DNA from 3 places in the Arthrobacter sp. 05T442 genome. Region 1 is predicted to be linked to each of the others. Evidence: riboswitches for the same ligand, from Rfam matches in the RefSeq annotation. Region 1 holds a riboswitch; each other region holds the start of a gene.
The links. A riboswitch is a leader RNA that binds a small molecule or an ion and turns the genes downstream of it on or off. The one in region 1 is predicted to bind cyclic di-AMP.
Positions count from the first base shown of each region.

Region 2: linked by a shared signal. The riboswitch ahead of AC1DES_RS14615 (NlpC/P60 family protein) and the one ahead of AC1DES_RS03450 (aggregation-promoting factor C-terminal-like domain-containing protein) in region 1 are both predicted to bind cyclic di-AMP.
Region 3: linked by a shared signal. The riboswitch ahead of AC1DES_RS05620 (M23 family metallopeptidase) and the one ahead of AC1DES_RS03450 (aggregation-promoting factor C-terminal-like domain-containing protein) in region 1 are both predicted to bind cyclic di-AMP.

Region 1 is NZ_JBFTKM010000002.1:69,445-79,871, forward strand. Features, by position in the region: gene AC1DES_RS03430 (winged helix-turn-helix domain-containing protein) at 1-674, opposite strand, end outside; gene AC1DES_RS03435 (hypothetical protein) at 1,263-2,159, opposite strand; gene AC1DES_RS03440 (response regulator transcription factor) at 2,397-3,137, shown strand; gene AC1DES_RS03445 (HAMP domain-containing sensor histidine kinase) at 3,141-4,706, shown strand; cyclic di-AMP (ydaO/yuaA leader) riboswitch at 4,835-4,995, shown strand; gene AC1DES_RS03450 (aggregation-promoting factor C-terminal-like domain-containing protein) at 4,994-5,728, shown strand; gene AC1DES_RS03455 (bifunctional glycosyltransferase family 2/GtrA family protein) at 5,902-7,329, shown strand; gene AC1DES_RS03460 (glycosyltransferase family 39 protein) at 7,330-9,276, shown strand; gene AC1DES_RS03465 (ArnT family glycosyltransferase) at 9,283-10,427, shown strand, end outside.
Region 2 is NZ_JBFTKM010000016.1:1,908-12,334, forward strand. Features, by position in the region: gene AC1DES_RS14570 (glycoside hydrolase family 16 protein) at 1-994, opposite strand, end outside; gene AC1DES_RS14575 (esterase/lipase family protein) at 1,505-2,392, opposite strand; gene AC1DES_RS14580 (hypothetical protein) at 2,644-3,270, opposite strand; gene AC1DES_RS14585 (DUF4397 domain-containing protein) at 3,426-4,139, shown strand; gene AC1DES_RS14590 (RNA polymerase sigma factor) at 4,304-4,873, shown strand; gene AC1DES_RS14595 (anti-sigma factor) at 4,860-5,723, shown strand; gene AC1DES_RS14600 (DNA alkylation repair protein) at 5,774-6,412, shown strand; gene AC1DES_RS14605 (cation:proton antiporter) at 6,379-7,521, opposite strand; gene AC1DES_RS14610 (hypothetical protein) at 7,533-7,799, opposite strand; cyclic di-AMP (ydaO/yuaA leader) riboswitch at 7,989-8,182, shown strand; gene AC1DES_RS14615 (NlpC/P60 family protein) at 8,188-8,874, shown strand; gene AC1DES_RS14620 (hypothetical protein) at 9,062-9,391, shown strand; gene AC1DES_RS14625 (sensor histidine kinase) at 9,405-10,403, opposite strand; gene AC1DES_RS14630 (response regulator transcription factor) at 10,418-10,427, opposite strand, start outside.
Region 3 is NZ_JBFTKM010000003.1:232,266-242,692, reverse strand. Features, by position in the region: gene AC1DES_RS05655 (helicase-associated domain-containing protein) at 1-739, opposite strand, end outside; gene AC1DES_RS05650 (hypothetical protein) at 750-983, opposite strand; gene AC1DES_RS05645 (cold-shock protein) at 1,164-1,547, shown strand; gene AC1DES_RS05640 (DUF3027 domain-containing protein) at 1,556-2,080, shown strand; gene AC1DES_RS05635 (MFS transporter) at 2,125-3,444, shown strand; gene serC (phosphoserine transaminase) at 3,496-4,626, opposite strand; gene AC1DES_RS05625 (iron-dependent transcriptional repressor DtxR) at 4,913-5,608, shown strand; cyclic di-AMP (ydaO/yuaA leader) riboswitch at 5,762-5,970, shown strand; gene AC1DES_RS05620 (M23 family metallopeptidase) at 5,975-6,796, shown strand; cyclic di-AMP (ydaO/yuaA leader) riboswitch at 6,935-7,104, shown strand; gene AC1DES_RS05615 (NlpC/P60 family protein) at 7,413-8,162, shown strand; gene AC1DES_RS05610 (HNH endonuclease) at 8,385-8,885, shown strand; gene mobA (molybdenum cofactor guanylyltransferase) at 8,938-9,657, shown strand; gene AC1DES_RS05600 (DUF6457 domain-containing protein) at 9,654-9,941, shown strand; gene AC1DES_RS05595 (molybdopterin molybdotransferase MoeA) at 9,938-10,427, shown strand, end outside.

The DNA.
Region 1 (10,427 bases):
TCGTCGCGGCCGACGGTGCGGGTGCCGTTCTCGACAAGGTAGTTCAGGAGCTCGAATTCCTTGAAAGTCAGGTTCAGCGATTCGCCGTCGAGCGCCACTTCGCGGCGGGCCAGGTCGATGAGCACGCCGGACGGACGCGGGTCCTGCGGCTGCTGGAGACGGGCGGTCTCCGCGCGCTGCCGGGCACCGGCAGTGGGGTCGCCGAAGGTGGAGCGGACGACGTCGAGGGCGGAACCCGGGGTGCTGGCCGGCGCTACGGCGACGGCAGCGTAGCTTTCCGCACCCGCAACGAGGGACTGCGCGTAGGCACGGATCTCCTGGGCAAGCTTGGCGATGGAGGTGCCGGCAGCCGCCGCGGTTTCCTCGTCGATACCCATGTACAGGACGAAGCCGCGGGCGACGTTGTCGCTGGCGACCGGACGGACCGGGCTGCCGTTGCCCGTGGCAATCACGGGGGTGGGGGCGGTGGCGGGCGCCGGCGGAACGGCCCGGAGCTGGCCGTAGGAGTCCGGGTTGTAGCCCTGTGCCGCATAGCCCGGGGCCGGGAAGCTGTTGGCGGGTGCGCCCGGCGCAAAGGCGGGGCGGCCGCCGAAGCCCTGACGGATCCCGGAGGTCTGGCCGGCCTTGCTGGCGTTACGGACGGAGATGTGGACGTATCCGGATGCAACTGACATGGATTGCTTACCTCAATGTGAATGGCCGTCATCGCGGCTCGAATGCTAGTTTCCCCGCAATGAAACTGGGGAGGGGCGCCCGACTCTGGGCTGGGGGCGAATGCCTAGAAACTCTTGGGGTGTAAAAGTTAGGCGTGCATTCGACAACAACGCATCTCGGTATCAGCGGGTGGGCTGATCCAGGAAGCTGCGGCTGCAGGTGCTGTTGAGTTCTTGTTCACAATTGAAGTGTGCAACGTAACAATGAAAACTTGCAAGTAACAATGGACTCTAGGTTCCACATAGTGAGACGAAATGCAGGAATGTAGTTTAGATCACAATTCTGCCGTGTCAATAAAATAACAAGTGTTTTTCCGACCGGCCGGTCAGTGTGCGCCATTCCCCGAATCTTCTTCGGGAAACCTGGGCAACTCTTATGAATAATTCACTGTATTGGAAATCGGCAGAAACTGCCCGTCCCGATTCATGAGCTCCCGCCGTCCACGGAGTGGGCATGCTGCCGGACCCCGGAGGGCCCGGCAGTAAAGGTGGTTTCGGCTCAGCCCGATCCGCCTGCGCGGCGGTTCGCCCGGCGGGTCCGGACCGGACTCAGTTCGACTGCCCGGTTGCCGTCGCCGCGACGACCAGGACCGACTCCGCCGTATAGTCCGAGCCGTCCTTTGCCGCAACGATCCGCACCGTGCCACCGGCGACAATGTCGGCAACGCTTAGCTGGCTGCCTGTGCTGCCTCCGGCCTGCTGACGTCGTTGTTGCAGGTTGCTCACCACCACATCGCCGCCCAGGGCATAGCTGCGCGTGAATCCGTCGCTGCTTTTGACGGTGACAGACGTCGTGCTGACGTCCGTCACAATGCCCAGCTGTTCGGCCTTGGTGACGTACCCGCTTCCCTGCAGGACGACGTATTCGGCGTGCACCGCCGCGGACAGGCCGCCCGCCATCCCGGCCGCCCCGCCGGGAGCGGCATTGCCGGGGCCGCCCTGGGCCTGCGCGCCGCCCCCGGCGAAGCCGCCCTGGGCAGACCCCGGGCCGCCCTGCACGGAACCCTGGCCGCCGGGGCCGGCGAATCCTCCTGCCGCTCCGCGCGTCGTTCCATCGGCTGCCGCGGAACTGGATGAAAGGGCGTACACCCCGACGCCGGCCCCGGCGGCCAGCACCACGGCGGCACCGGCGACGGCGAGTCCCCGCTTGAGGGTCCAGGGCTTGCCCGTGGAGGCCTTAGCGGGAGTGGCGCCCGGCGCACCCCAGCCCGGCGCTGCGGCGCTTTGGGTCGGCGCACCCCAGCCGGGCGCTTCGGCGCTTTGGGGCGGCGCACCCCAGCCGGGCGCTTCCGCAGGTGCGGGCCGCCCGGCGTCGTGCTGTGCGTTCGCGAAAGGTGCAGGCGCCAAGGATACGTCCGCGTGCTGGGTGTTGACCGGCGTCGCCACGGGGGCCGGCGTGCCGCCGGGGGTGGTTTCGGGGACAGGACCGGGCTGCTGACCGCTCATGGTGTTCTCCTCTTCTGGGTGCGGGACCGCTGTTCCATCCCGGGTCGTTGTGCATCCAGCGTGCTGGGCGATCCTGTGCCTGTGCTGTGCGGCTCGACAGCCGGGGCTGTGACCGGGCGCGGGCCGGGAGAGGGCCAAAAGCGCCCGCAGACCCATCCAGCTCGCTAGGCTGGGATTCACAGGCGCCGCACAGGGTTCCCAAAGCCGCACCAAATCGGCAGAACGGAGAGTTGTCCCATGGCCACTTCGCACTCCATGACCAACAACCTTCCCCAGCTCACGCATCCGGACGGCTCCCCCATCCGCGCGCTCGTGGTGGACGACGAACCCAGCCTGTCCGAACTGATGAGCATGGGCCTGCGGATGGCCGGCTGGTCCGTCGCCGTCGCCGCGGATGGCCCGGAAGCCGTCAAGCTTGCCAAGGAGTTCCGCCCTGACGTGCTGGTACTCGATGTCATGCTCCCGGGGTTCGACGGCGTGGAACTCCTGACCCGGATCCGCGCCTTCGCACCCGAAGTGCCGGCGTTGTTCCTGACGGCAAAGGACGCCGTCCAGGACCGGATCACGGGCCTTGCCGCGGGCGGCGACGATTACGTCACCAAGCCGTTCAGCATGGAGGAAGTGCTGCTGCGCCTGCACCGGCTGGTCCAGCGGTCCGGGGTGGCCGCCATGGACACCGCGGAACTCGTGGTGGGAGACCTGGTGCTCAACGTCGACACCCGGGAAGTCACCCGGGCGGGCCAGGAGCTGCATCTGACCGCCACGCAGTTCGAGCTCCTGCGCTACCTCATGGAGAACCCCAAGCGCGTGATCAGCAAAGCCCAGATCCTGGACCGCGTCTGGGACTACGACTTCGGCGGACAGGCCAACATCGTTGAACTGTATATCTCCTACCTCCGCAAGAAGGTCGACGCCAACCACCCCCCGATGATCCACACCGTGCGCGGCGCCGGCTATGTGCTGAAGCCGTCGGAGTGATCTGTGCCCACACTCTCCGGTGAGATCCGTGCCCCCGGGCGCGACTGGCGCGACCCGTCCACCTGGCACCTGCGCACCCGTCTGGTCCTCGTCGCCATGGCCCTGCTCGTCTCCATCTGCGGCGCCGTCGGCCTGTTCAGCTACGCCTCCATGGATTTGTTCCTCACCCGGCAACTCGACACGCAGCTCGATGAGGCGTCCCACCGTTCCAGCGAGTTCGGCCGGCCCTCGCCCGGCGGTTCCGGCGGACGCCCGGATCCCCTCGAGGCACGGGGGCAGGGCGTCGGCACGCTGAACGCCCGGATCCTGGGCGGCGCCGTCAGCAGCGCCGGCTTCCTCGCCCAGGATGCCAGCCGGAGGAGCCTCTCCCCCGACGACGACCACGTGCTCCTGGCACTCACGCCGAACGGCATCCCCGTGGACCGCACCCTGTCCGCCGGCGCCTACCGGCTCACCGCCGTGCAGGCACCGTATGGCGACGTGATCGTCACCGGGCTCCCGCTGGCCGAAAAACAGAACACGCTGGCGTCGCTGGTCTGGACCATGGTGGTGGTGTCCGCGGGCGGCCTGGTGCTGATCGGCCTCGCCGGAACAGCCCTGATCCGGCGCAACATGAAGCCGCTCGAACAGCTGTCCGAGGTGGCCACCAAGGTCTCGCGCCTCCCGCTCGACGCCGGCGAAGTGGCACTGGCGGTGCGGGTCCCGGCGTCGGCCGCCCATCCGGGCACGGAAGTGGGCGCCGTGGGCTACGCACTGAACCAGATGCTCGACAACGTCTCCAACGCGCTCGAGGCACGGCAGGAAAGCGAGATGAAGGTGCGCCAGTTCGTGGCCGACGCCTCACACGAACTACGCACTCCGCTCACCGCCATCCGCGGGTACACCGAGCTCATGAGGATGACCGAGCACTTCACCCCCGACGGCGAGAAGTCGCTCGCCCGCGTGCAGAGCCAGTCCGAACGCATGACCACCCTGGTGGAGGACCTTTTGCTGCTGGCGCGCCTGGACGAGGGCCAGCCGCTCAAGCTCAGCGACGTCGACCTCACCCAGCTGGCCATCGAGACGGTCAGCGACGAGAAGGTGATGGCCCCGGACCGTGTCTGGCACCTGGAACTCCCGGAGGAGCCCGTGGTGGTGCGCGGTGATGCGACCCAGCTCCACCAGGTGCTCGCCAACCTCCTGTCCAATGCTCGCAAGCACACCGGCCCGGGGACCACCGTGGTCACCGGCGTGATGCGTTCGGCAGACGGCAGTGCCGTAGTCACCGTGACGGACAACGGCAGCGGGATCGCCCCCGAATTCATCGGCCGGGTCTTCGCCCGCTTCGCACGCGCAGATGCCGCGCGGAAAAACCCGGCGGCCGGGACCGCGGAGACCCAAGCTGCGTCCGGCACCGGAGCTCCTCCCGCGACGGCGGCACCCACCTCCGAAGGGACTTCCGGGCTGGGGCTGTCCATTGTGCAGTCGATCGTGGAGGCCCACGGAGGAACGGTCGAAGTCACGTCCCGGCCGGGCCGGACAGAGTTCGCCGTGCGCCTTCCCGCAGCCCCCACGCCGGGGCTCGCGTAGCAAGCCGACGCACCGCCGAAGCGGTTCCTGTTATCGAAATGTGACTTAAGCTCGCGAATGCTGTAGCGTTTTTGGGGTGCGGCTGCCATTGGTGCCGCATATCCGGACGGACGCTAAACTCTGCCGCTTCCCGGATTCCGCTGGACCAGGCAGAGGCGGGGGACCCAGAGTTCCCGGGCATTCTGCACACTTGCGCCCTTGGGGTGAAGCCGACACGTGATCTTCCGTGCGGCCGGATGACCTTATCCGAACCCGACAGCTAACTCCGCCGGCGTTGAGAGGCGATCATGACTGAATTCAAGGTACAAACGCGCCCTGAGGGCGTCTCGCGAAAACCCCTTTCCACCAGGTCGCGCCACCGCGCCGAGCCGGCCAAGCCCGCTTCACCCCTGTTCCGGTTCGCCTCAAACATCGGGTCCACCGGCCGCCGGGCCGCCGTTGTCACTGCGGCCTGCGCGGTGCTGATCGGCGTCGGCGCCGCCGGACAGGCCGCCGACATCCCAGGACCGAACGCCGGCGCGGCAAGCGCCGAGGCATCCACCAGCGCTGACCCGCTGACGCACCTGAACTTCGACAGGGTCCGGGTCGGGGCCCAGGCTGCGCCGACCGCCGGAAACGTCGCGCCCCAGGCGGCAGAAGTGAAGCCGGTCGAGACACCGGCACCCGCGGCCCCGGCGGCCCCTGCGCCGGCCCCGGCTCCCCCGGTAGCCGTCGACGACCCGGCCGGCGCGCAGGCCTACGCTGCGGCCCAGCTCGGCACCTACGGCTGGGCCCCGAGCGAGATGCAGTGCCTGATGAAGCTCTGGACCCGGGAGTCCGACTGGAAGACGACCGCCACCAACGCTAGCAGCGGCGCCTACGGCGTGGTCCAGTCGCTGCCGGCCGAGAAGATGGCGAGCGCCGGCGCAGACTACATGACCAACTACCGGACCCAGATCAACTGGGGCCTGAACTACGTCAAGCAGCGTTACGGCTCCCCGTGCGGTGCACTAAACTTCCACTACGCCAACAGCTGGTACTAAGGCCGGAAGAGGCAACGCCCGCCCCTCACAGCAGACCCCGGATCCGAGGATCCGGGGTCTGCTGCTTTTTTTGCCTGCTTCTTGGGACTGCCGGCTTTTCCTTGGCGGACTTCCACAGGCACCGCACAGCTTTGGCCTAAACCCCTCATATGGGACGCCGTCACTGTTGAACCATGACGTTCACAGACCAGGCCCCAGGACCCCTGCCGCATCCGACGGCGATGCCGGCCGGACAGGCCGCTCCGGCCAGGCTTTCCCTGGCCGGAGCACCCGACACGAGTGCCGCCCCCGGACGCGCAGCTCAAGCAGGCTGCCGGCGCTCCCCCGTCGACACCCGGACCGCTGGACCGGTCCTGGATGTGACCATCCCGGTCTTCAATGAAGAACGGGACCTGGAAGAGTGCCTGCGCCGGCTGCACGCCTATCTGCTTGGTTCCTTCCCGCACACGTTCCGGATCACGGTGGCGGACAACGCGAGCACCGACGGAACGCTGAAGACGGCAGAACGCGTCGCCCGCGAACTCCGTGAGGTCCGTGTGGTCCACATGGCCGAAAAGGGCCGCGGAAATGCACTGCGCAACGTGTGGCTCGCCTCGCCGTCACCGGTCCTGGCCTACATGGACGTTGACCTGTCCACCGATCTGGCGGCCCTGGGTCCCCTGCTGGCGCCGCTGATTTCCGGCCACTCGGACCTGGCCATCGGGACCCGCCTGACCCGCAATTCCCGCGTCGTCCGCGGGCCCAAGCGGGAATTCATCTCCCGCAGCTACAACTTCCTGTTGCACTCCTTCCTGGGCGCCCACTTCAGCGACGCACAGTGCGGGTTCAAAGCCATCCGGGCGGACGTGGGCAGGCAGCTCCTCCCGCACACCCTGGACAAGGCGTGGTTCTTCGACACGGAACTGCTGGTGCTGGCCGAAAAGTGCGGGCTGCGCGTCCACGAAGTCCCCGTGGACTGGACCGACGATCCCCAGTCCAGCGTCGACATCGTCCAGACCGCCCTGGCCGACCTGCGCGGCATGGCGCGGTTAAGTCGGGACCTCGTCTCGGGCCGCATCCCCGTCCCGGAACTGCGCGCCGCCCTCGCCCGCGGCCCTCTCCCCGCAGCCTCCCGCGCCCACGAGCAAAGCCCCGGCGGAAGCCTGTTCGGCCAGCTCGTCCGCTTCGGCAGCATCGGGGTTGCATCAACCCTCGCCTACCTGGCAATCTTCCTGTTCTGCCGCGGCCTCATGGACCCGCAGCTCGCCAATTTCCTCGCGCTGCTCACCACCGCCGTGGCCAACACCGCCGCCAACCGGCGCTTCACGTTCGGCATCCAGGGCCCCAGCCAGGTTGCCCGCCACCACTTCGAGGGCCTGCTGGTGTTCGGCATCGGCTTGGCGCTGACCTCCGGGACCCTCGCCGTCGTGCACGGCGCCTCCTCCGGGCAGCCCGACCGCTGGCTTGAGATCATCACGCTCACGGCGGCGAACCTGGCCGCCACCGCCGTGAAGTTCCTGCTGTTCCGGCTGGTGGTCTTCCGCAACCGGGCCCCTACGACGGCCCTCCCGACGTCCGGGACCACTGACACTTCCCGCCCCCGCACAGAAACGGCCAAGTAGATGACAGCCACCATCAGCCCCAGCGCCGCGCCCCTAGTCTCCACCCCGGACGCGCCGCCGGCAGCACCACGGAACCGCCAAGACCACTTGCTGTTCGGGAACCAGCTGCGCTGGGTGCGGCCCTCGGCCGCCGTGCTGCTGGTCCTCACGGCCGTGCTCTACCTCTGGAACCTGCAGGCCACCGGCTACGCCAATTCCTTCTACGCCGCGGCCATCCAGGCCGGCACCAAGGACTGGACGGCCCTGCTGTTCGGCTCCCTCGACGCAGGCAACGCGATCACCGTCGACAAGCCGCCGGCCGCCCTGTGGATCCCTGCCCTGGCCGGACGGATCTTCGGCTTCTCCCCACTGAGCATGCTCATTCCGCAGGCACTCATGGGCGTGGCCGCCGTCGGGCTGCTGTACCTGACCGTCAAGCGGGTGTCCGGGCCGGCCGCCGGCCTGCTGGCCGGGGGCGCCCTGGCGCTGACGCCGGTGGCGGCGCTCATGTTCCGCTTCAACAACCCGGACGCCATGCTGACCCTGTGCCTGGTACTGGCCGCCTACCTGACCACGCGGGCCATCGAAAAGGCCGGCTGGGCCTGGCTCGCCGCCGCCGGCGCCGTGATCGGGCTGGCCTTCCTGAGCAAGATGCTGCAGGGCTTCCTGATCGTGCCCGGCCTCGCTCTTGCCTACCTGTGGGCGGCCCCCACCAACCTGGGCCGGCGGCTGCTGCACCTGCTGGGCGCAGCCGCCGGGATCACCGTGGTGGCCGGGAGCTACGTTGCCCTGTTCCAACTGACCCCTGCGTCGGCCCGGCCGTACATGGCCGGGTCCGAGGACAACAGCTTCCTGGAGCTCACGTTCGGCTACAACGGACTGGGCCGGATCACCGGCTCCGGCGGCGGGATGCCGGGCGGCGGCGGGATGCCCGGCGGCAACGTCGGTTTCGGCGGAACGGCCGGGATCACCCGGATGTTTGGCGCCAGCTTCGGCGGGGAGGTCTCCTGGCTGCTGCCGGCGGCCCTGGTCCTGCTCGTCGCCGGGTTGTGGTTCACCCGCCGGGAAGATCGGACTTCGAAGACCCGCGCGGCGCTTCTGCTGTGGGGTGGCTGGCTCGTGGTCACCGCCGGGATCTTCAGCTTCATGAGCGGCACGGTGCACGCGTACTATGCCGTGGCCCTCGCGCCCGCAATCGGAGCCCTCGTTGGCATCGGCTCCGTGGAGCTGTGGCGGGGCCGGGCGTACTGGCCGGCACGGGTTGTCCTGGCCGTCACGGTCCTGGCGAGCTCGGTCTGGTCCGCGGTGCTCCTGGGCCGTGACCCGGCCTGGCTGCCCGGAATGCGCGTGATCGCCGTGGCCCTCGGCGTCCTCGCCGCCGCGGCGCTGCTCCTGCGGGTGGACCACTTCCCGGGACTTCCCGGCCGGTTCCGCAAGGCCGCCACGGCCGGCGTCGTGATCCTTTCCCTGCTCGCCGGCGCCCTCGGCAGCACCGCCTGGACGCTGGCGACGGCGGCCCAGCCGCACGCCGGTTCCATTCCCACCTCCGGACCCACCGCCTCTGCGATGGGTGGCCCGACGGCGGCCGGTGCCAGGGCGTTCGGCGGCGGCGCCGGTCCCCTGGGCGCCGAAAGCGCCTCCTCCGAGCTGACCACGCTGCTCAAGTCCACGGGGACCAAATGGTCCGCCATCGTCTCCGGCGCCACGCAGGCCGCAAGCCTGGAACTCGCCACGGGCACCAGCGTAATTGCGCTCGGCGGCTGGAACGGCGGCGACCCCTACCCGACGCTGGCCCAGTTCCAGGCCATGGTGGATCGCGGCGAAATCGGCTACTTCATCTCCGGCGGGATGGGCGGGATGGGCGGCGCGGGCGGCCGCGGGGGCAATTCGGAGGTGGCCACGTGGGTCGCGGCCAACTTCCAGGCCCAGACGGTCGGCACCGCCACCGTCTACAAGCTGGGAGCCTAGGCCGCCATGACTGACACCCTCCGCCCCCTCCCGGCTTCCACCCTGCTCCGGCCCCGAACGGCGGGCGGGGGCCGTCTCCCGCGCACGGCGGGTGCCGCCGCCTGGTCCGAGCCGTTGCGGCCGCGGCTGGAACTGGCCGGGCTGCTCCTGGCCACCGCCGCCCTGTACCTGTGGAATCTCGGCGCCTCCGGCTGGGCCAACGCGTTCTACTCCGCGGCGGCCCAGGCCGGATCGCAGGACTGGACAGCCTGGTTCTTCGGCTCCTCGGACGCCGCCAACTCCATCACCGTGGACAAGCCGCCTGCCTCGCTGTGGGTGATGGGGCTGTCCGTGCGGCTGTTCGGACTCAGTTCATGGAGCGTCCTCGTGCCCCAGGCGCTCATGGGGGTCGGGACGGTCTGGCTGGTCTATCTGGCCGTGCGCCGGGCAGCCGCTCCGGCCACGGCTGACGCCGGACTCGCCCACCGCGCAGGACTGCTGGCCGGCGCGGTCATGGCCCTGACGCCGGTGGCCGTGCTCATGTTCCGGTTCAACAACCCCGACGCCCTCTTGGTGCTGCTCATGACGGCAGCCGCCTACGCCGTGCTCCGCTCGATCCAGGACGCACGACTGCGCTGGCTCCTGCTGGCGGGGGTGTTCCTGGGCTTCGGGTTCCTGACCAAACAACTGCAGGTGCTGCTGGTTGTCCCCGGCTTCGCCGCGGCCTATCTGCTTGCCGCTCCAGCCGGAACAGGCAAACGCGTGCTCCACCTGCTGGGTGCGGGCGCGGCGATGGCCGTGGCAGCCGGGTGGTGGCTGGCCGCCGTCGAGCTCGTCCCCGCGGGCGCCCGGCCATACATCGGCGGCTCCCAGAGCAACTCCATCCTGGAACTGACGCTCGGCTACAACGGGCTGGGCCGGCTCAGCGGCGACGAGACCGGGAGTGTGGGCGGCGGCAACGGCTGGGGCACGCCGGGGCTGTTCCGGCTCTTCAACAGCGAATTCGGCGGCCAGGTCGCGTGGCTGCTGCCCTCGGTGCTGCTGCTCGGGGGCGGCCTGTTGTGGCTGGGCCGCCGGGCGCCGCGCACCGACGCCGTGCGGGCCTCCGTGATCATCTGGGGCTCCTGGGTGGCCGTCACCGGACTGACCTTCAGCTTCATGGCAGGGATCAT
Region 2 (10,427 bases), on a different contig from region 1:
CCTGCATCTGCGAGGGCTTGGTTGCAGAGCCGTCCGGGAACCAGTCAAGCTGCAGGGTCTGGTGCATACCGACGGTGGGGAGGTGCGCCGGGTTCGTGTCGGTGAAGGTCTTCACGCCGTCGATGTACCCGGTGATACCTGCCGGGGTCCACTCCACCGCATAGTTGTGCCACTGCGTGCTGTCAATCGGCTTGGCAGCAGTCGTCTGGAAGCTTGATCCGTTGCAGGCGTAGTGGAGGAAGAACTTCATCGTGGTGGTGTCGGCGCCGCCCTCGGCGTAGTCGACCTCAGCGCAGTTGGTGGAGGCGTTGTTGTTGGGCCAGAGAATCATGACCGGGTGGTACTTCGGGTCACGAGCGCTCGTCTTCATGCGCGATTCCCAACGGCCGTACTTCTGCTGGGCGAACTTGGCCGACATGCCGCCGGTTGTGCCGGCCGCGTCGCCGCTGACCGTTGCCATGCCGTTGGCGACGGTCCAGGCGCTGGGGCTGCGGACGCCCTTGCCGGAGTGGCCTGCGCCGTTATAGACGCTCCACTTCGTGGAGTCGGGAGCGCCGGTGTTGGAGAACTCATCACCTGCAACGACCGGGCCCCAGCCAAGGGTGGTGGCGGCCTGCGTGCCATCGCCAGCCGTGGCGGCCGCGGCGGCGGGTGCCACGGCTGGGGCAGCTGCCGGGGCGACCGGCGTCGTGCCCGCGGCAGTGGCGGTCTTGGGGGTGCCTGTTGAGGCGGGGACGACGGCGCCCGGCTGCGTGGCGGGCGCAGGAGCGGCCGCGGCGCTCTGCGCTGCGTCAGGTGCCGGCGCGGCGGGCGATGCGCTGCTGGGGGCCGGTGTGGCTGTGGTTGCCTTGGCTGAAGCGGCGGCCGCGGCGGCCGGGCGTGATGCCGGACCGGTCGGCGACGGGGCATCCGCACCCTGCGTCGTGGGAGCAACACTGCACCCGGTCAGGGACAGTGCACCCATGGTCAATGCGATGGCTATTTTCTTGTACAAAAGAACCCCTCCGGGTTTAGAAACTGGCGCGATCAATCCCCACGGGCAACGCGAGCGAGCACCATGGGAACGACTGCGGGAAGCTTGATCCGGCCCCGCCACAAGGGCTGGAGCGAGCAGGCGCCGGTTCGGCGCATCCGGGCCCAGCGGTCGGGCGTCCGGGGCCCTGCATTAGGGCCAGGCCTTCACGGCCAGCCGCTCACGTTACCGGACCGTTACCTTTGCCCGCAAACCGACGGCGCGCAAAAACGGCAGGTTTCCGCGCCGCTTCGATGGCACGCCGTCGGCGCTCCCGGGCCACTGGTGCAGGGATGACGGAGCAGCGCTATTTGCGGCAATGACCGTCTGACCAGCCGTTACGGTTGCGTTTTGACCACGCATCAGGAACCCGCCGGTGCATCGATGCGCGGACGTCGGGGTGTTGCACGGCGGCACTAAAAGTTCTTTACAAATAGATGGAGCCGGACCCCCGAAAGGGGGCAACCGGCTCCATTGACACATTTATTCTGCCTAGAGGCAACTGGGCTGGAATGACGGGTCTGCCGGCTGGCCGGCAGGACGCCCCAGCGCGTTGGAGACGAGGCGCTGAACGACGGGGTCGTTGGGCGTCTGGTCGTGCTCAATGACATCGGCAGGGCATTTGTCCTGGACGGTGATGTTGGTGACTTTCTGCAGCGGCCCTGCCAGGAACTGGCTTTGATACGGCGTCACCACCTCGTCGTGCGTCGTTGAGATGACCGTGTATGCCGGACCGGGGACGGTATCTCCGATGGAGTTCAGCTTGGTCAGGAAGGGCGATCCGGCCTGCTGGTCTGCGCAGGCCTGACAGTTGGAACCGCCCGCGGATGTCGCCGGCGGCACGGAGCCAGGAGTTGGAGCGATCAGACCCCGGGTGCCGTGGTTGGACGGTGCGATGCCGACCAGCTGGTTGACATTTTTTGCGCCGTTCAGGAAGCCCATGTAATAACGCGGCATCATGCCGCCTTGGCTGTGTCCCACCAGATCGACTTTTTTCGCCCCTGTCGAGGCCAGCACGGCGTCGACAAAGGGGGCGAGTTGCCCGGCGGAGTCGGCCACGGGTCCAGAGGCGTCGACGCCGTTCGTTGACCCGTAGTTCAGGGCGTACACGCAGTAGCCCTCACTCTTGAGCGAGGGCGACATGCTCGCCCAGTTCTTTGCCATGTTCTCAAACGTTCCCGGCACGAGAATAACCGGGTACGGGTGCGCCGCCGAGGGCTTGCACGACCAATCGTTTGCACCGGGAGGGGAGACGTCCACGGTGGCGGCGTTAGCGGCGGGCGAGGCCAAAATGGACCCGCACAGAAGAGCCGCTGCCCCAAGAGCGGCGGACTTGGCAATGGTGCGGTTGGCTCGGGTGGATTTGCTCGGATGGGACACGGAATACCTCTTCGGTCGGGCCCCTCATCAGCGAGGAGTCGGCGTGGGTGAACGTGGGTTAGGGATCCGTCCCCAATGTGATCCGGCTCACGTTCATCACTTCAGGCTAGGAAACATTTCCCAACCAGTGACCACATCTGCACGTTTGTGCAGTGGTTCCTTCCCATCTGAGCCTACTTTCGGGTAACCAGGCCCCAGGGCTGCACGTATTCGCTTTTTCCGCGCCCGCGGACGGCGGCCCGGCGACGGCGTCACTCGCCCGGCGGGAACTCGTACGTGGCCGGGATCGTGGCAGGCGGCGCCCCGTAGGACAACACCACTTCGTCGTGTGCTTTCAGCGGGAGGCCACGGATGCCGGCGTCGTACTTCTTTCCGTTGACGTAAGCGGTCCAGCCGTCCACCGGCCCGTTCGCTGTCCCGGGGGTTCCGCTGCCGGAGAGGACGCCCCATTCCGTGAGAAGCTGCCCAAGCGTGAAGACCTGCCCCGCCGTGGGCGATTCGATGTGGACGACGCCGGTGGTGTCGTGCGTGTGCAGGGCTGAGATGCCGTCGGGCCTGTTTGCCGCGCTGATCGTGATACCGATGTTGGCGGGCACGGGTACGGGGTTGCCGTCCTTGAGCACGTCCAGGTGCGCGTGGTAGTGGTCCACGTTTCCCTCCGCCGTCAGGACGGCCAGGCCCGCCTTGGTGATGCGCTCACGCATACCCGCAGTGTCCAGGGCAAAGCCGGCAGGGGCGGGCGCGGCTGCTGCGGGCGGGGAGGAAGAGGCTGCCGGGGAAGAGGTGGTGGCAGTCGGTGCCGGCGCCGGTGCCGAACACGACGCCACCCCCAGCGTCAGGGTGGAAAGGGCGACGGCGAGTGCCAGCTTGGGGTGCATGGTTGCGGAGACCGCTTTCGTTCCGGGGACAGGATGCTTCCAGTCTATGCAGAGGGAAAGTTCGAGCGGACTGCATCCGCGCAGGGCCTCCGGCCGGTAGTTAAGGGTGTAAGCAAAGCACCGCCCGCAAGCCGGGCCTCCACGAGGAGTTTGAAATGCGCAAAACAATCTCTGCCGTCGCCGGAGCAATGACGCTTCTGGCCGGACTCGCAGTCGCCGGCCCCGCCCAGGCCGGCGACGGACACCACGGCAAGGAGACGGCCCAGCTGTCCGTTCTTCATGGCGTACCGGGCCTCACCGTAGATGTCTGGGTAGACGGCAAATTGACCTTGGACAACTTCACGCCGGGAACGCTGGCAGGGCCGTTGACCGTCCCCGACGGTGACCACAAGATCGCGATCACCGGGGCCGACGCCACGAGCGCGGACAACCCGGTGATCGGTCCCGTGACAGTCGACCTGGAGGCAGGGCGGAATTACACGGCAGTGGCACACCTGGCCGCTGACGGAACCCCCACTGCCACCCTCTTCACGAATAACACCTCCGCCAGCCCCGACGGGAAGGGCAAGCTGACGGTCCGTCACGTGGCCGCCGCACCGGCCGTCGATGTCCTGGCCGGCGGAACCGCGGTTATCAAGGGCCTGACCAGTCCCCACCAAAAGACGCTTACCCTCAAGGCCGGGACTGTGTCCGCGTCGGTCGCTGCCGCGGGAACCACCGCCCCACTGATCGGCCCGGCCGACGTCAACATCGCCGAAGGCAAGAACACGATCGTCTACGCCTGGGGCAGCCTTGCCGATAACAACCTGGGCGTCGCTGTACAGGTGGTGGACTCCAAATCCGGCGGACAGAGGGGACACAACGGCTAACGTCCGTCCGCCTCAGGAGTGACATGCTGTCTTCGTCAACCGGTGGGGTCGCGTTCCGCGCGGCCCCACCGGCCGTCTCCGCCGTCGAACCACCGTTGCCCCACACCGCTGGGCGCGGAATAATGTGGTCCCACAGGGGTCGATGCCGCTCTAAGGAGCATCCTATGGAGGCAGCCGCGCAGGGTTGGGACGTAGGTCTCGATCATGCGTTCGCCAGCGGAGAGGAACAGGCCCTGGCTGAGGCGTACCGGAAGATGAGCCCCCTCGTCTACACTCTGGCGTTAAGGTCCCTGGGCGAGCAGGCGGCCGCAGACGACGTTACGCAGGAGGTCTTCATTCGGGCTTGGAAATCGCGGGCGAGCTATCGGCCGGAGGCCGCTCGCCTGCCGGCCTGGCTGATCGGGATCACGCGGAACGCCATTTACGACGCAATGTCATCCCGTTCCCGCCAGCGCGATCTCGAACAGGCAGCCGTGCACCTTGTCCGCGACCCGACCGCCAATCCGGGTGCCAAAGACGTGGAGGCCGTGGCGGACCGGATCACCTTGGAAGAGGAGTTGGAGCGACTCGGGGATCCCCAGACGGCAATCATGCGGCTGGCGTTCTATGAGGACTTGACCCATGACCAGATTTCCTCGCGCCTGAACCTTCCGCTCGGCACCGTCAAGAGCCACATCAGGCGCAGTCTCACCCGGTTGCGGGCCCGTCTGGAGGTGGAACGTGGAACACCTTGACCCCGAGTTTCTCAGCCTCCTTGCCCTGGGTGAGCCGCTCGGGAACGAATCCGATGCCGTCCACCTGGCGGGCTGCCGGGAATGCAGCGAAACCCTCGCGGCGCTGCGGCGCACGGTCCTGGTTGCCACAGCCGACCCCGCCGCCGTGGAACTTACGGAACCCGGAAGCCACAATTGGGACGCCATCCATCAGGCACTCGGGCTGTCACCATCCCTGGCAGCGGATCCCTTGAGCCGCTCCGCGGCACCTGTCCGGGACGCGCAAGGTGCCCGGGCCGGGCGCGGCACCGATGCGCAAGCGGTGCGCCCGGCGGAAGAGCCGACGTCGCCGCCCCTTTCGTCGTCTGCGCCGCCGGTTCCCCTGCGGCCCGGCCGGAGGACTCCCGGAACGCGCCGCGGCCTGTGGATCACGGCGGTTGCTGCGGGAGTAGTGCTCGGCGCAGCGGGCGCGTGGACTGCGGCGGGCATCCTCGGCCGCACTGAACCGCCGGCCGCGGCGCCCACGCCGCCGGCCGTGGTCCTGGCCCAGACATCGCTGCAACCCCTGGCGGCCCACGCCGCAAGCGGGAACGCAGTGGTCCAGCGGCTCCCGAACGGCACCCGCCAGCTCGTCATCCGTCTGGCCGAAGAGAAGGTTTCGGGTTTCCGCGAGGTCTGGGTGGGCTCCGCCGACCTGTCCAAGATGGTCAGCCTCGGAGTCCTGGGCAATGACCCCGGCATTTTTGTCATCCCGAGCGGACTGGATTTGGCCCAGTACCCCGTGGTGGACATTTCGAACGAGCCATATGACGGGGATCCGGCACACTCGCCGGAAAGCATCGCCCGGGGCCGGCTGACAGTGACCGGTTGAGCTGCAGCCGCCGGTTCGTGTTCGGGCCGTCAAGGCGGAAGAATGGGCGTGTGAGTGACGCCGCGGAATTCATCGATGCCGCCCTGCAGCGGGAAGGCTCGTGGAGCCGGGCCGAGGCGGCGCAAGCCCGGCTGGGAAGCGCCCTTCGGTTCTACGGCGCCTCAGTAGGGGCCGTCCGCGGGACGGTCCGCGATGCCGGCCGCCGCCATCCGGGGCTGTCGCACGATGACATCACCGCGCTGGGCTCGGAACTGTGGGCGGTGCCGGTCTTTGAGCGGCGCCTCGCCGCGGTGGTCCTGCTGCAGTCCAACGTGCGGCTGCTGACCAACGCGGACCTGACGCGGATAGAGGGCTTCGTCCGCCAGGCACGGCTGCGGGACCTCGTTGATCCGCTCGCAATCGATGTGATCGGACCCATGCTGGAAGGCCTGGACGTGGTCGGCAGGGTGCGCGCTGACGCCGTGCTGGACCGGTGGATTCTTGAGCCGGACATGTGGCTCCGTCGTGCCGCCCTGCTGTCGCCGCTGCGGGCGTTCCGTGCCGGTACGGGGGACTGGGACAGGTTTGTCCGGCGTGCCAGCCGGGTCCTGGCCGGGCCGCCGGCGACGGCCGACGAGGAGGACGTGGTCCGGGAGGCCGTCACCCTGGTGCAGGCTCAGCGGGTCGCGTCTCCGGCGTCCAACGGTTGAACGAAGGACTTGGCGGCCCGCGATCCGGCAACGGCGCTCGCGGCTATGGTGACCAGCGCGCCCAGGAGCAAGGCGGCATCCTCCCCGGGCAGCAGCACGTGGAGCTGCGTGCCGATGCTCGCTGCTGCCACGGGAACGCCCAACTGGGCCGCCGAGAGTACGCCCAGTGGCAGGGGGAGCCCAAACGCGCGCAAACCGGAGTGGAGCAACACCGTCCCGATCCCCAGGGCCAGGCCCAGGACGATCATGTCGGGGTGGCCAGCGAGCTCGCGGAGGTTCAGGGAAGACCCCAGCCACACAAAAAAGATCGGGCCCAGGAAGCCGTCGCTGACTGCGAAGAGCTGGCGTGCCAACCGCCGCGGCTCGCCGACGGCGGCCACCACGAGCCCGAAGGAGAAGCCGGCCAGCATCACCGACACGTGGCCGAAGTTGGCCACTCCGGCGAGCGTGAAGAGGAGCGCCAGCTGAATCCGCAGCTCCAAGGCAAACTTGCGGTTCTCCGAGAGCCGATGCATACGCTGGCGCGTGCCGCTTCGCTCGAGGGAACGCAGGGCAAAGAACAGCGCAATGGCACACACTCCCACCGCGAGCGCCCCCAGGGCGGCGCGGCCGGCGTTCGGCGGATCCACGGCCAACGGCAAGGCGACAATGCAGGCGATGTCAGCAATGGCCACTTGCGCTGTCAAAGCCACCACGTGCGGGCCGCCGAGGTGCAGGGAATCGACAATCGGGAGGACCAGTGCGGCGGATGAGGAGGCGAGCAGCACCACGTAGAGCGGAGCATGCCCGGTGCCGAAAGCCAGTCCCGTGCCGGTTCCGATGACCACAGCCGCGACCGCCGCCACCGCGGCCCGGCGCGAGCCCTTTCCGAGGGCCGAGCGGATGTGGGGGTCCCTCACCGGCACGTGAGTTCCGGCCACGAACATCATCAGCGCGAAGCCGATGTTCGCCAGCAGGCTGAACGTGGGGTCGTTCGAGTCGATCAGCGCGAACCCGGTCCGACCGATCACGATGCCTGCCAGCAATTCGCCAAGAACCACCGGCAGCCGCCAGCGGGCCGGTAACGCCAATAGGGGCCCTGCCAGGGCGACGACGGCGATCAGCGCCATTGACAGGAATGTCACCTTGCGCCGGACCCGGCCGGCCTCCGTTCCACCACCGCGTAGGCCTTCCCGTCCAGGAACTCCCAATCGGTGACAACCATGAACCCGAGTGCGTCGACGCGGTCGTTGAGGACGTGGACGTCGAAACCGCCGTCCCGGGGTTCCGCATCCCAGGTCGACACATGGACTTCTTTCCCTTCCAGGACCAGCAGCTCCGTGTTGACATCAAAATCTTCCTGGGGCTGATTGCTCAGCTGGCAGATGGCGACACAGTGGCTGTTCATTTCGGGCCTCCACTTCGGGATGAGCTGGTGGCATCATCCTATGTGCCTATGCGCCGCTCTCCCTATGGGCAATTCCCGCGGGTAATTCCCGCGGCAAGGGGGCGGCCGTTACCTGAATGTGACTTTCGGCGGTCATCCCCGTACCGTGGACAAGTGCCCGTTATCTCCGATACGGGCGCTCCCACAGCCGATTGCCTAACTCTGCCGCGGCCGCGGGACAACTCGCATCAACGTCCGGCAGAGACGGGGAAACCACTTTCGACCTACTGGTTCGCAGGTCTTGGGGTGAAGCCGCACAGTGCCCGGAACGCGGGCCCAGAGTGCGGCCGGGTGCCTCCCATCCGAATCCGACAGCTCACCTCGCAGGCATTGGGAGAGGCTAAAATTCATGTCTTCAATCAATACTTTCGCGCGCCAAGCCGCCGTCCTCACCGCCGCATCCGGCCTTGTCCTTGCCAGCGGGATGGCGGCTAATGCCGCCGGTGCCCCGGTGCAGCGCGACTCAGCGCCGGCGTCGTCCGTTGACGTCAAGGGCCAGGTCGGCACGCCGGTCAGCGCGGATTCCACCGTCAAAATCAGCTTCGATCGTCCTTCCGTGGCGTCCACTGCCGCTCCGGTCGTCGTTCAGCCCAAGCCTGCTGCCGCAGCCCCGGCGGCAGCACCAGTGCAGGCGCCGGCCGCCCCCAGGGCATCCGTCCAGGTCCAGGCAGCACCTGCACCAGCCCCTGCCGCGGCTCCGGCGGCAGATCCGGCGGCAGGGGGCCGCAACGCCGCCATGCTCTCCGCTGCCTACGCCCAGTTGGGCCTCACGCAGGACTGCACGGCCATGGTGGAGAAGGCCCTGGGAGCCGCGGGCAAGCCGGTCGGCGACCTCGGACCCACGCAGTTCCTCAGCCAGGGCACCGTTGTGGGCACGCCCCAGCCCGGTGACATGGTGGTGCAGTCAGGCCACGTGGGCATCTTCGCCGGCAATGGCCAGGTCATCAGCGGCGGCATGAACGGCGTCAACTCCACGATCGTCCACCCGCTGTCCTGGCTGACCGCCACCGGCCCCGTGACCTTCGTCCGCGCCTAGGCGCTGCGGCCCAACGGGCCCCGGATGCGTGTCCGAAAGACCGGCGATCCACTGCCCCGGGGCAGTGGATCGCCGGTCTTTTGGCGTTCAGCTTTCTCACAGAATCGGCGGATAAAGTCCCGACGGCAGGACTGTCCCGCCACGGATATGAGGAGGACGTTTGGGCCCGGTAAAAAGTCTTTGGGCGATGGTCCAGGGGGACCCCGTCTTCATGCGGCGGGTGAACGGGTGGCTGGCAATCCTGTGGATCCTCATGATTCCGGTCTCGCTGATGATGGGCTGGCTGGATTCCGTCGTCTACGTCTCGGCGCTGTCGCTCTGGGCCCTCGTCTCCGGCCACTGGTCGGCCTGGCAGGCCGCCCGCGTCGAAGTCGCCCAGATGGAGGACGCAAAGAAGCGCGAGAAAGAAGACCTGGTGGCCGAGGTTGTTGCGGCTCTCCTCGCCAGGACAAACGTGGAGCCGGCAGACGCACCGGCCGGGGACCTGGCGGGATCCCGGGCCGCGCCGGCGAACTGAGTGCGGCCGCCGCTCAGAGCCGGGCTGCGGGAAGGACGATCTTCATGACGGTCCCTTCGGCGCCCGTCCGGGCCACCTCCACCGTCCCGCCGGCGGCCATGGCAATCTCGCGGACCAGCGCCAGGCCGATGCCGAAGCTCCGCTGTCCCCGCGCTCCATCGGGGCTGGGCGCCCTGACAAATCTGTCGAAGATCCGGTCCTGGTCGACGCCGGTAATCCCGGCGCCCGTATCCGCCACGGTGATGACCGCGTGGTTCCGCTCCGCACCGGCGCCAATCGTGACGCACCCGCCGGGCGGGGTATGGGCCAGGGCGTTGTCCGCCAGCGCGAGCACCGCGCGCCGCAGGGCATTTTGTTCGATCCTGGCTTGCGGCCGGCCGCCGGCGGAGAAGTCCAATCGGACGTCCCTTTCGGCTGCCAGTTGCTGGAGGCTCTCCGCGACAGAAGCGGCGACGCAGGCCAGATCGATCGGTTCAGCCTGGGGATCCGGGGCAACCGCGGTTGCGGCCAGCAACAGTTCGTTGACGATTCCTGTCAGCGTTGCGGCATCCTCGCGAATCCTAACCAGGGCCCGGCCTGGTTTTGAGTCCGGTGCCGCATCGCGCTGCGCAAGCTGGATCCGGGTGTCCAGGATGGCCAGCGGCGTGCGCAGTTCATGGCTGGCATCCTGGACGAACCGGCGCTGCAGGGCCAGTGCCTCTCCCAGCGGGCGGATGGCGCTGCGGGCACTGAGCCAGCCCACAAGGCCGGCCAATGCGATGCCTGCCACCCCGGCAATGATCATCGCCTCGAGCAGATCCTTGGAATCAAGGTAGGTGTAGGTTGCCCCGGCAGCCCCGGAGTGCGGCAATTCGGGGTGGGCCAGCTGGTTCATCAGATAGAGGGCGGTGACGGCGAGGAGGCAGAGCACCATCACCGCGCAGGCGGCGCTGATGCGCAACGCCACCTTGAGCGAGGCCTTGCGCAAGGTGGACTGGTCCGGGGCGCCGCCCGGCAGTGCTTCCTTAGTCATTCGCTTCGCTTCCCTTACTCATGG
Region 3 (10,427 bases), on a different contig from region 1:
CCACGGGGCCGACGTCGTCACTTTCGTGAAGCACGGAGGCGCGGCGTTGCGCCTGGGGAACGGCACCCATGGCCCAGTTCCCGAACCGGGCCAGGAGGGCCGTCGTGCGTTCCGGGGCTGTGGCGAGGATCTTCTGGAGCGCTTCCGGGGTCGCCGTCCAGTGCTGCAGGGACAAGGCCGCCTCCATCGGCGTCGTGGCTGGGGAGATGGCCGCCCCGCTGCGGGCGAGTTCTCCCACGAGCTGCACGACGCGCTGGGCGAAGGCCGGCTGGAGCCGCACGAGTTCGGTGTAGCTGCGACCCAGTCCTGCAGGGTAGATGCCAATGACGTCCTTGAGGCTGCCGATCGGGAGGTAGTAGCGCTGCTTCGCTGCCGCCGGGGCGACGCCGTGCGGGGGGTCTGCCCGGTGGACGAGTGCAAGTTCCTGCAGTGAATGCAGGAGCCGCTCGATTGCCGCGACCGTGGAGCCATTGATGGCTTTCTTCAGCATTGCCGCGGACGCGCTGTGGCCGGTGTCCCCGTTGGTGCACAGATGGAGTGTTTCCAGTACCTGCATCTCGGGGCGGTTGAGCCGCTCGAGGGCGCGCTGCACGCTGACCCGGCCGCTGGCGCGGGCGGCGAGGGCAGCAAAGTCCGGAACCCCGGGGGAAATCAGGTCCGGCCGCGCGGAGAACAGGGCCCGCAACGACTCGTCGCTGCGTGCCTGAAGTTCCTTGCTGAGCGCGCGGATCTGGGACATCAGTCCAACGTTACCTTTCGCGCCGCTCGGGCGGGCGGCGACGGGCTGCGGCTCCGTCCACCACCAGCGCCAGCATGAGCAAGAACGCGACCGGCAGCCCGTAGAGGGCGGCGGAGGTGATCCAGACCGGGGTCACCACGTGGTTCGAGGCTGCGGCGATGACCGCGCCGACAGCCGCGAGGGAGAGCACGGCAACGGCGGCCGCGAGGATCAGGAGGGGCCGCCGATAGCGCTGTCGAGTCATGAGGGCAACGCTAACAGTCCGGCCTCGCCCGCGCCTCACACCGTCAAAGTGGGTCAGGCAGGATAACCTTGGAGATACAGACCAACACGGTCTCCAGGCAGTCATACCCTGAACCCGCATATCCATGCGGATGCGGTGACCGCCGGCCGTGTACCCAGCAGAACGAAGAAGGTTGATTACGTGCCTACCGGCAAGGTCAAGTGGTATGACAAGGAAAAGGGCTTCGGATTCCTCGCGGGGGAGGACGGCCAGGAAGTGTTCCTGCCCAAGTCGGCCCTGCCCGAAGGCGTCACGGAGCTGAAGGCCGGCACCCGCGTTGAATTCGGTGTCGCCGACGGCCGCAAGGGCGCCCAGGCCCTGGGCCTGCGCGTGCTGGACAAGACGCCCTCCATCGCCAAGGCAAAGCGGCCCAGCGCCAAGGATCTTGCCCCGCTGGTCCAGGACCTCGTGACCGTGCTGGACAACCTGTCCGGAACTCTCTCCGCGGGCAAGTACCCGGAAGGCAACAAGGGCAAGGCGATTGCCGTTGCGCTGCGTAAGGTTGCCGACGAGTTGGACGTATAAGGCTTTTGATGACTCCGGAACCTGATCAGAGGGTGCGCAAGGCACGCGGCGAAGCCGAATCCAAAGACGGCACCCGTCCGCGCACCGGCGTTCCCGTTTGGCGCATCGGTAAGCCCGACGCTTTCCTGGCCGCCGCCGTCGACGTTGCCCGGACCGCGCTGGAGGGTATCGCCCCGGCGTGGCAGATCGGCGAGCACCTGGGTGCCAAGTCAGAGGGCGACCGCGTTGTGACGCACCTGTTCGACTCCAAGCTGCCCGGCTACCTGGGCTGGCAGTGGTATGCCGTGCTGACCCGCAACTCGCGCTCCAAGGTGGTCACGGTCGACGAGCTCGGCCTGCTGCCCTCGGAGAATTCCGTACTGGCGCCGGCCTGGATCCCGTGGGCAGAGCGCGTGCGCCCGGAGGACGCCCAGGGCGACGAGGACACCACGGACGCTCAGGCCCAGCCGGCGGAGCAGCCCTCGGACATGTCCGACGACGAGCCCGAAGAATCCGACGACGAGCAGGACGATTCCGCAGTCGAGGCTGACTAGCGGTTGGAAGCGTCCGGGGGAGTGCACGGGGAGGGCCGGACATGATGTCCACGTTCAAGTCGCTGCAGATCCTTAACTACCGGATCTGGTTTATCGGTGCGATCATTTCCAATATCGGGACCTGGATGCAGCGCACCGCCCAGGACTGGCTCGTGTTTGCCCACCTCACCGATCACGACGCCGGTGCCATGGGCATCACGATGGCGCTCCAGCTCGGTCCCCAGCTGTTCCTTGCCCCGGTTGCCGGCCTGGTCGCCGACCGGTTCAACCGCAAACAGCTCCTTGTCCTGACCCAGTCCGCGATGGCGCTGCTGAGCGCAGGGCTCGGGGTCCTCGTGGTCTCCGGCGCCGCGCAGCTCTGGCACGTGTACGCGTTCGCGCTGCTGCTCGGCGTCGTCTCCGCGCTGGACGCGCCCGTGCGGCAGACCTTCGTCTCCGAACTGGTCCGGGACGACTATCTTCCCAACGCGGTGGCCCTGAACAGTGCCTCGTTCAATGTGGCCCGGATGATCGGACCGGCCGTGGCCGGCGTGCTCACGGTGGTCGTCGGCCCCGGCTGGGTGTTCCTGATCAACACGCTCACATTTCTCGCCCTGCTCTTGAGCCTGTGGAAGATTCCGGCGATGTCACTTCGTCAGCTGCCGCGGGCGGGGACGGGCAAGGGCCGGATCCGGGAAGGTCTGCGGTACGTCCGGTTCCGGCCGGACATAGTCGTGGTGCTCGTGGCAATCTTCATCGTCGGAACCCTTGGACTGAACTTCGCCCTGTTCATCGCCGCCATGGTAGGGACCGAGTTCGGCCTGGACGCTGGTGCCTTCGGCCTGATGAACTCGATCATGGCAATCGGCTCGGTCGCCGGGGCGTTGTTGTCAGCAGGGCGCAGCAAGCCCAGGCTGCGGATCATCTTCGGCGCCGCCGGAGCGTTCGGCGTTGCATGCGGGATAGCGGCCCTGGCGCCGGACTACTTCTGGTTCGGAGTCGCGCTGGTGCCCGTGGGCCTCTTCGCGATCACCATGATGACCAGCGCGAACGGCTATGTCCAGACCACGACGGATCCGGTAATGCGCGGCCGCGTCATGGCCCTGTACATGGCGATCTTCATGGGCGGCACCCCCATCGGCGCGCCGTTCGTGGGCTGGGTGGCCAACGTTGCCGGTCCGCGCTGGTCGATGAGCGTGGCGGCCGGCTCCGGCCTGATCGCGGCACTGATCGGGGTCCTGTGGATTGTCCGGGCGAAGCAGCTGCGGATCCGCTTTGACCGGCGTGCCCGCGGGCTGCGGCACTTCCGCCTCGAATCGGGCTCCGGCGCAAACGCGAGCGGCGCCGCCCGGGAAACAAACCCGGACGACGCCGTCGAACACTGAACCCTGCGCGGCCGGCGGCGTTCCCCGCCCTGGGCTCGCCGCGGTGTGGCGCTATTTCTTGAGCTCGCCCACGACGAAGTCGATGCACTCCAGCAGCGCCGAAACATCGTCCGGCTCGATCGCCACGAAGGTTGCGATCCGCAACTGGTTGCGGCCCAGCTTGCGGTACGGCTCCGTGTCCACGACGCCGTTGGCGCGGAGCACCTTGGCGATGGCGGCGGCGTCGACCGATTCGTCGAAATCGATCGTGGCGATAACATTCGAGCGGTCCTCAGCCCGGGCCACGAACGGCGTGGCGTAGTCGGAGGCCTCGGCCCAGCGGTAGATCCGCCCGGCGGAGTCCGCGGTCCGGGCCGCGGCAAAGTCCAGCCCGCCATTGGCGTTGAGCCACCGCACCTGGGCATCCAGGGTGACCAGCGTGGCCAGTGCCGGCGTGTTGTACGTCTGGTTCAGCCGCGAATTGTCGATGGCCGTCTGGAGGTCCAGGAAATCGGGAATCCAGCGGTCGCTGGCCTTGATCCGGGCTGCCCGTTCCAGGGCCGCCGGGGAAAACAGACCCAGCCACAGGCCGCCGTCGGACGCGAAGTTCTTTTGCGGGGCAAAGTAGTACACGTCCGCTTCGGCCACGTCCACGTCCAGGCCACCCGCCGCCGATGTCGCGTCCACGAGCACGAGGGAACCCCGGTCGGCGCCGGCCACGCGCTTGACCGGAGCGGCAACGCCGGTCGAAGTTTCGTTCTGCGGCCACGCATAAACGTCGACGCCGGACTCTGCCTGGGCGGACGGGCGGGTGCCGGGCTCGGACTTGATGATGGACGACTCCGCGAGGAAGGGCGCCTTGTTGGTGGCGGCAGCGAACTTCGAGCCGAATTCTCCAAAGGACAAGTGCTGTGCCTTGTTCTCGACCAGGCCGAAGCTGGCGATATCCCAGAACGCCGTGGAGCCGCCGACACCGAGGATGACCTCGTAGCCCTCCGGAGCGCGGAAGAATTCACCGAGCCCCGTCCGGACCGAGCCGACAAGGTTCTTGACGGGCGCCTGGCGGTGGGAAGTTCCCAGCAGTGTCGCCGACGCCGCTGCCAAGGCCTCCATCTGTTCCGGACGGACCTTGGACGGGCCGGCGCCGAACCGTCCGTCCTTGGGGAGGAGGTTTGCGGGGATCGTGATGCTGGTGTCGCTCACAGGGGCTCCAATTTTCGGCTGATGCTTAGCGTGGCTTGGGAGATGGTCCGGCAGGGGTGGCTGCAACGAAGACTCCGTTTCATTCTGCCTGACTGCCCCGGTGGACGCGGAAAAAGGCCGTCACAGTCCGGTCATTGAGACGACCGCGCGTACGCCCGAAGATTATCCGGAGTAATTCAAAATAGGCTAAGCTGTGCTGCGAACGTACGGCGGATCCCGCCAGGGCGCAACCTGCGCGCGGTACGGTGGGAATGATGCAAGGACGGCGCTCGAGGAGCTGAGCTGAATGACGGATCTGATTGATACGACGGAGATGTATCTTCGGACCATTCTGGAACTTGAAGAAGAAAACATCGTCGCCCTCCGCGCCCGCATTGCCGAAAGACTGCGTCACTCCGGCCCCACTGTGTCCCAGACCATTGGCCGGATGGAGCGTGACGGCCTCGTGATTGTTTCGGGCGACCGCCACCTTGAGCTGACGGAAACCGGCCGGAAACGCGCCGTCGGAGTCATGCGGAAGCACCGCCTGGCCGAACGCCTGCTCGCTGACGTGATCGGCCTCGACTGGGCGTACGTCCACGAGGAAGCCTGCCGCTGGGAACACGTGATGAGCGAACGCGTGGAGCGCAGGATCTTCGAGATGCTCGACCACCCGACCGTTTCGCCGTACGGGAACCCGATTCCCGGGCTCGCGGACCTCGGCGGCACCCCGTCCAGCGAGTTCGCCGCGGACGTGGTGAACCTGCTGGACGCCATGGCCGGTTACGGCGCTGATTCGAGGATCATCGTCAGCCGCCTGGCGGAGCCGATCCAGGTGGAACCGGAGTTGCTCGTCCAGTTGGACGAGGGCGGAATCCGCCCCGGGGCGCGCCTCTCGCTGGAGCGGGTGGGCGAGTACATCTCGGTCCGGGTTCCGGATATCGAAGGCGCCCTCGAACTGCCGCCCGAAGTCGCGGCGCATGTGTTTGTAACGGTCGGCTGACCTGCGCTGACGCCTGGGTGGTGGGGCGACCTATGAGTTGTGCACAAGGGTGATTACGGATTTATTACCGGGCGGCTTAATCACCTATAGTTAGTCTCCAGTACCGATACCAAAGCGTTACCTGATCCGAAGCCGAGCCCTGCCAGCGGATCAGTCGCAGAATCGCCTTCTGGCAGGGGCGGGGGAACCACTTGCGGCCGCCTTCAGAGCGGCCTTGGGGTGAAGTCCGTCAGCGGCAAGCGCACTCCACAGTGGGATTCCAACGTGCCTCTGTGTCTGGAAGCTTGCCACGGCGGACCGGGTCTTTGATCTCTCTGACCCGAATCCGACAGCTAACTCCGCAGGCCATCCAGAGAGGAACCGTCCTTGACCACCCAGACCGCCAAAGGTCGCCGTCGCGCCGCCGGTCCTGCTCCGGTACCGCGTCAGGCTCTCGCGCCGTTGGCCGACCGCCCGCGTGACGCGCACCGCGTCGAACGCCGGGGCCGCCGCAGTCCGTTCCGCCAGATTACGGACTTTGCCGCTGCCAGCGGCGTCGGGCAGAAGGCCGGAATGGCGTTGGCTGCCACAGGCCTGGTCCTCACGGTCACCGTCCCGGTCACCAGCCCGGTCATGGCCACGGACGGCGGGCCTTCCGGATCCGTTTCCGCCGCGTCGCAGCCGGATGTAACTGCCGCAGCGGGCGCCAAGGTCGACTTCAGCCGCACGGCCGTCACCACCAAGGGTGACCCGGACGGGAAGCTCAAGCAGCTGCTGAGCGCGCAGTCCGTCGGCAGTATCACCCGTGCGGCGTCGGCCGGCACCCTCGGTGCGCCGCTGGATGTGATGATCGCTTCCTCGCCCTTCGGCTACCGTGTCAGCCCGATCACCGGCGGTGCCGGTGAGTTCCACCGCGGCCAGGACTATGCCGCGCAGTGCGGAACAGCCGTCCACGCGGCAGCCAGCGGCACGGTGACCTTTTCGGGATGGCACCCCTATGGCGGGGGCAACCGCATCGTGATCGACCACGGCAACGGCCTGGAGACCACCTACAACCACCTGTCCTCTTCCTCGGTCCACGTCGGCCAGAAGGTCTCGCGCGGCGACCTCATCGCGATGAGCGGCACCACGGGCGCGTCGACCGGCTGCCACCTCCACTTCGAGGTGATGGTCAACGGCGATGTTGTTGACCCCCTCGGCTGGCTCTGAGCCAAGATGATGGGTCACTCTCGCATTCTTGTGACACGCCGTGATCTGAATGTGACATTGAATCCCAACTGCTGTACCGTATGAGGTACGCCAACTTTTCCGAAGTTGGCGCTCTTGAGTGGATTGCCTAGCTCTGCCACCGCTCAAGGTCCGTTCGCATTACATCGTCTGGCAGGGGCGGGGGAACCAATTTTGGTCTTCGCAAGAAGGCCTTGGGGTTAAGTCGCAAAGCTTCCAAGGAAGCGGAGCGGCCGGGTGACTCCCATCCGAATCCGACAGCTCACCTCGCAGGCATTGGGAGAGGCTACTTTCGTGTCTTCACGCCACAATGCTGCGCGTCACCGCGCGTGCGCGGCTCTAGCGAGCCCGCTGGAATCCAAGTCCCGTGCTGCCCTTGCCGGCGCCCGGATTGGATCCGACTCCACACGCTTCATTGCTGCCGAGTCCGGACTGCAGGCCAAGCACCTGCACGCAGTTCCCGCTTTTGGCGCGTCTTCGCAGTACACCCTTCGCTAACTAACCCATTCGGGGCGATCCGGCGTACCCCCAAGATGCCGGAGCGTCCTCAGTCCGCGCCTAAAACGCGCGGTCCAAGGATCACGAAAGAGAGAACTGAATGACTACTCGTGCAATCGCACGGCACCGCGCCGAGGTCACCAAGACCAACTCGCTGGCTGTCATTGCCAAGGCTGTCGGCGACAACGCCGGCGGCATGGGCCGCCAGGCTGCAGTCATCGCTGCAGCATCCGGCCTGGTCCTGACCAGCGGTATCGCGGCCAACGCTGCTGAGACCAACGTTCAGCGCGAATCCACCTCCGCTTCCGCCCTCGAAGTCCAGTCAGCTTCCCCGGCAACTATTTCGGCTGCTTCGACCATCGCGATCTCCTACGAGAAGCCGACTGTGTCCACGTCGCCCGCCCCCGTGGTCGAGGCCCCTAAGCCCGTTGTGAAGGTCCAGGATGCCACCGCGGCAAAGACTGCGGGCACCCAGGCCGGCGCCACTGCATCCGTCGGCGCACCGGCAGCCATCGGCAGCGGCTTCGGCGCAACCATCGCCGCCGCCGCCTACGCCCAGATCGGTGTGTCGCAGGACTGCACCGCGCTGGCCACGAACGCTTTGGCCGCAGCCGGCATCCACTACCACGGCTGGCCGGCAGGTTACCTGTCCCTGGGCCGCACCGTGAGCGCCGCCGAGGCTCAGCCGGGCGACCTCGCTTACTACCAGAACGGTGGCGTGGGCATGGCTCACATCGCTGTTTACGTCGGCAACGGCATGGCCGTCCACGGCGGCTGGAACGGCGGCACCACCGCCCTCTACAGCGTCAACATCGGCTCCGGCCCGGTCTTCATCCGCGTCGGCGGCTAGGTCAATAGCTCCATCGTTTGAAGGACCCCTGCCCTTGCGGCGGGGGTCCTTTGCGTTTCCCCGGCATGAACCAGTCCGGTACTACGGACCCGCGGGCGAGAAAAAAATTCGGTGATACGGCACTTGGGTGTTTACTCTTGTCTTGTCGATCCATAGCCCGACCATGCAGAGGGCAGCCGGCCCTCGTGCCCCTGGCGGGTGCGGCCGTGAAGAGGTATGCGGATGCGCACTCTCGTTCTGAATGCTGGATATGAACCGCTCGCGGTAGTGACCTTCCGCCGGGCTCTTGTCCTCGTGCTCACCGGAAAGGCCAGCGTGGTGGCCGAGGGCGACGATCCCGTCGTCGGGCCGCAGGACATCCTGGGCCGCCCGTCCGTGATCCTCCTGAACCGCTACATCAGGCCCCGCTACAACACCCTGACCGCGGTCAGCCGCCGGGGGGTGCTGCGCCGGGACAGCCACCGGTGCGCGTACTGCGGCAAGGCGGCCCATACGATCGATCACGTCCAGCCCAAGTCCCGGGGCGGGGCCGATTCCTGGGAGAACCTCGTCGCTGCCTGCCTCCGGTGCAACAACGCCAAAGGTGACCACACCCCGGCCGAAATGGGCTGGAAGCTCGGCTTCGTCCCAGCCCCGCCCAGGGGCACCATCTGGCAGATCAAAGAGCTCGAGAAGCCGACGCCGGCCTGGGATCCGTTCCTGCTGCCCGAATCCGCCGCCTGACTTCCTCCGCGGTCCGGCCGCGCCGGCTGCCGCGCCGCGCTAGGCTGAAGCCGTGGAGTTCGATGCTGTCATTCTCGCCGGCGGGCGGTCCGCCAGGCTCGGCGGCGTGCCCAAATCCGGGCTGGAGTACGGGGGCGCCACCCTCCTTGAGCTCTCGCTGCGGGCCGCGCACGGCGCCGGGGACGTCGTCGTGGTCGGGCCGGACCCGGGAACCTTGCCCGCCGGCGTCTTGAACTGCCGCGAGGACCCTCCCTTCGCCGGTCCGGCTGCCGCAATCGCCGCCGGGCTCTCCGCGCTGGCCGCGCACAGGACCATGCGCCCGGGCTCCACCGGTGCCGCACCCCTGACCCTGGTCCTGGCGTGTGACATGCCGGGCGCGGAAGCCGCCGTTCGTGCACTCCTCGACGTGCTGGAAGGAAGCGGGCCGCTGGGCACGTCCGGTCACGGGGTGGCCGGCGAGACCGGGGCAGGGGGCGTCATGGCGGTCTCCGCCGACGGACGCAGGCAACCCCTCCTCGGGCTCTATAGCACAATTGCGCTACAACGATCCGTCGCGGACGCTGCCGGGCGGGGCGCCCTCGAAAACGCCTCGGTCTTCGGCCTTCTTGCTAGTCTTGAGGTGCGGGAAGTTCGCGTCCCGGCCGGTTCCACGGACGATGTGGACACTTGGGACGACGCCTCCGCGCTCGGGGTATCCGGCCCCATTCCCGGCCATGTCCAGGAGGCCGGTCCGGGGGCCGCAACTGAACACGACTTTGGAGGCAAACGGTGAAGAGCCAGGACGAAACGCTGGAGGACTGGTGCCGTGCGCTGCTGCAGGCCCTGGAACTGGAGGACGTCGAGATTGACGTGAACGAGGTCCTGTCCCTGGCCGGCGTCGCCGCCCATTCCATAGTGCGCCCGGCCGCCCCGCTGACCACGTTCATCGCCGGCTTCGCCGCCGGACTGGCATCCGGTTCCGGCCAGGCCACCGACGCAACCTCCATGCAGGCTGCCATGCGCGTGGCCCGCCAGCTTGCCAAGGACTACGCGGACGCCGAAGCTTCCGGGGCATGACACCTGCCCCTCCCCGCGGCGGCGACCCCGCTTCCGCGGACGGCTCCGGACCCGGGTATCCCCACGACGCCGGGACGCACCCGGAGAAGGACCCGACGGCGGACGGCGCCGACACAACGCCGCACCGTCACCTCGCCCACACCTGGCAAGAGGCCCGGCAGCTCGCCTTCGACTGCGCCACCCCCATTCCCGCGGCCCCCGTGCCGCTCCGTAGCGCGCTGGGACGGACGCTTTCAGCGGACGTGACAGCCCTGCAGGACATACCGCACTATGCGTCCTCAGCCATGGACGGCTGGGCCGTCAGCGGAAGCGGACCGTGGATCCTGGCTGAACCGAACCAGCGGCTCACCCCGCACCAGGCGAGTCCGATCGTCACCGGCGGACTCATCCCGGCGGGGGCGAAGGCCGTGCTGCGCAGCGAGAGCGGGACCCTCGCCACGGACGAGGACGGGCTTCCTGTCCTCAAGACCAGCGGCACCGCCAAGC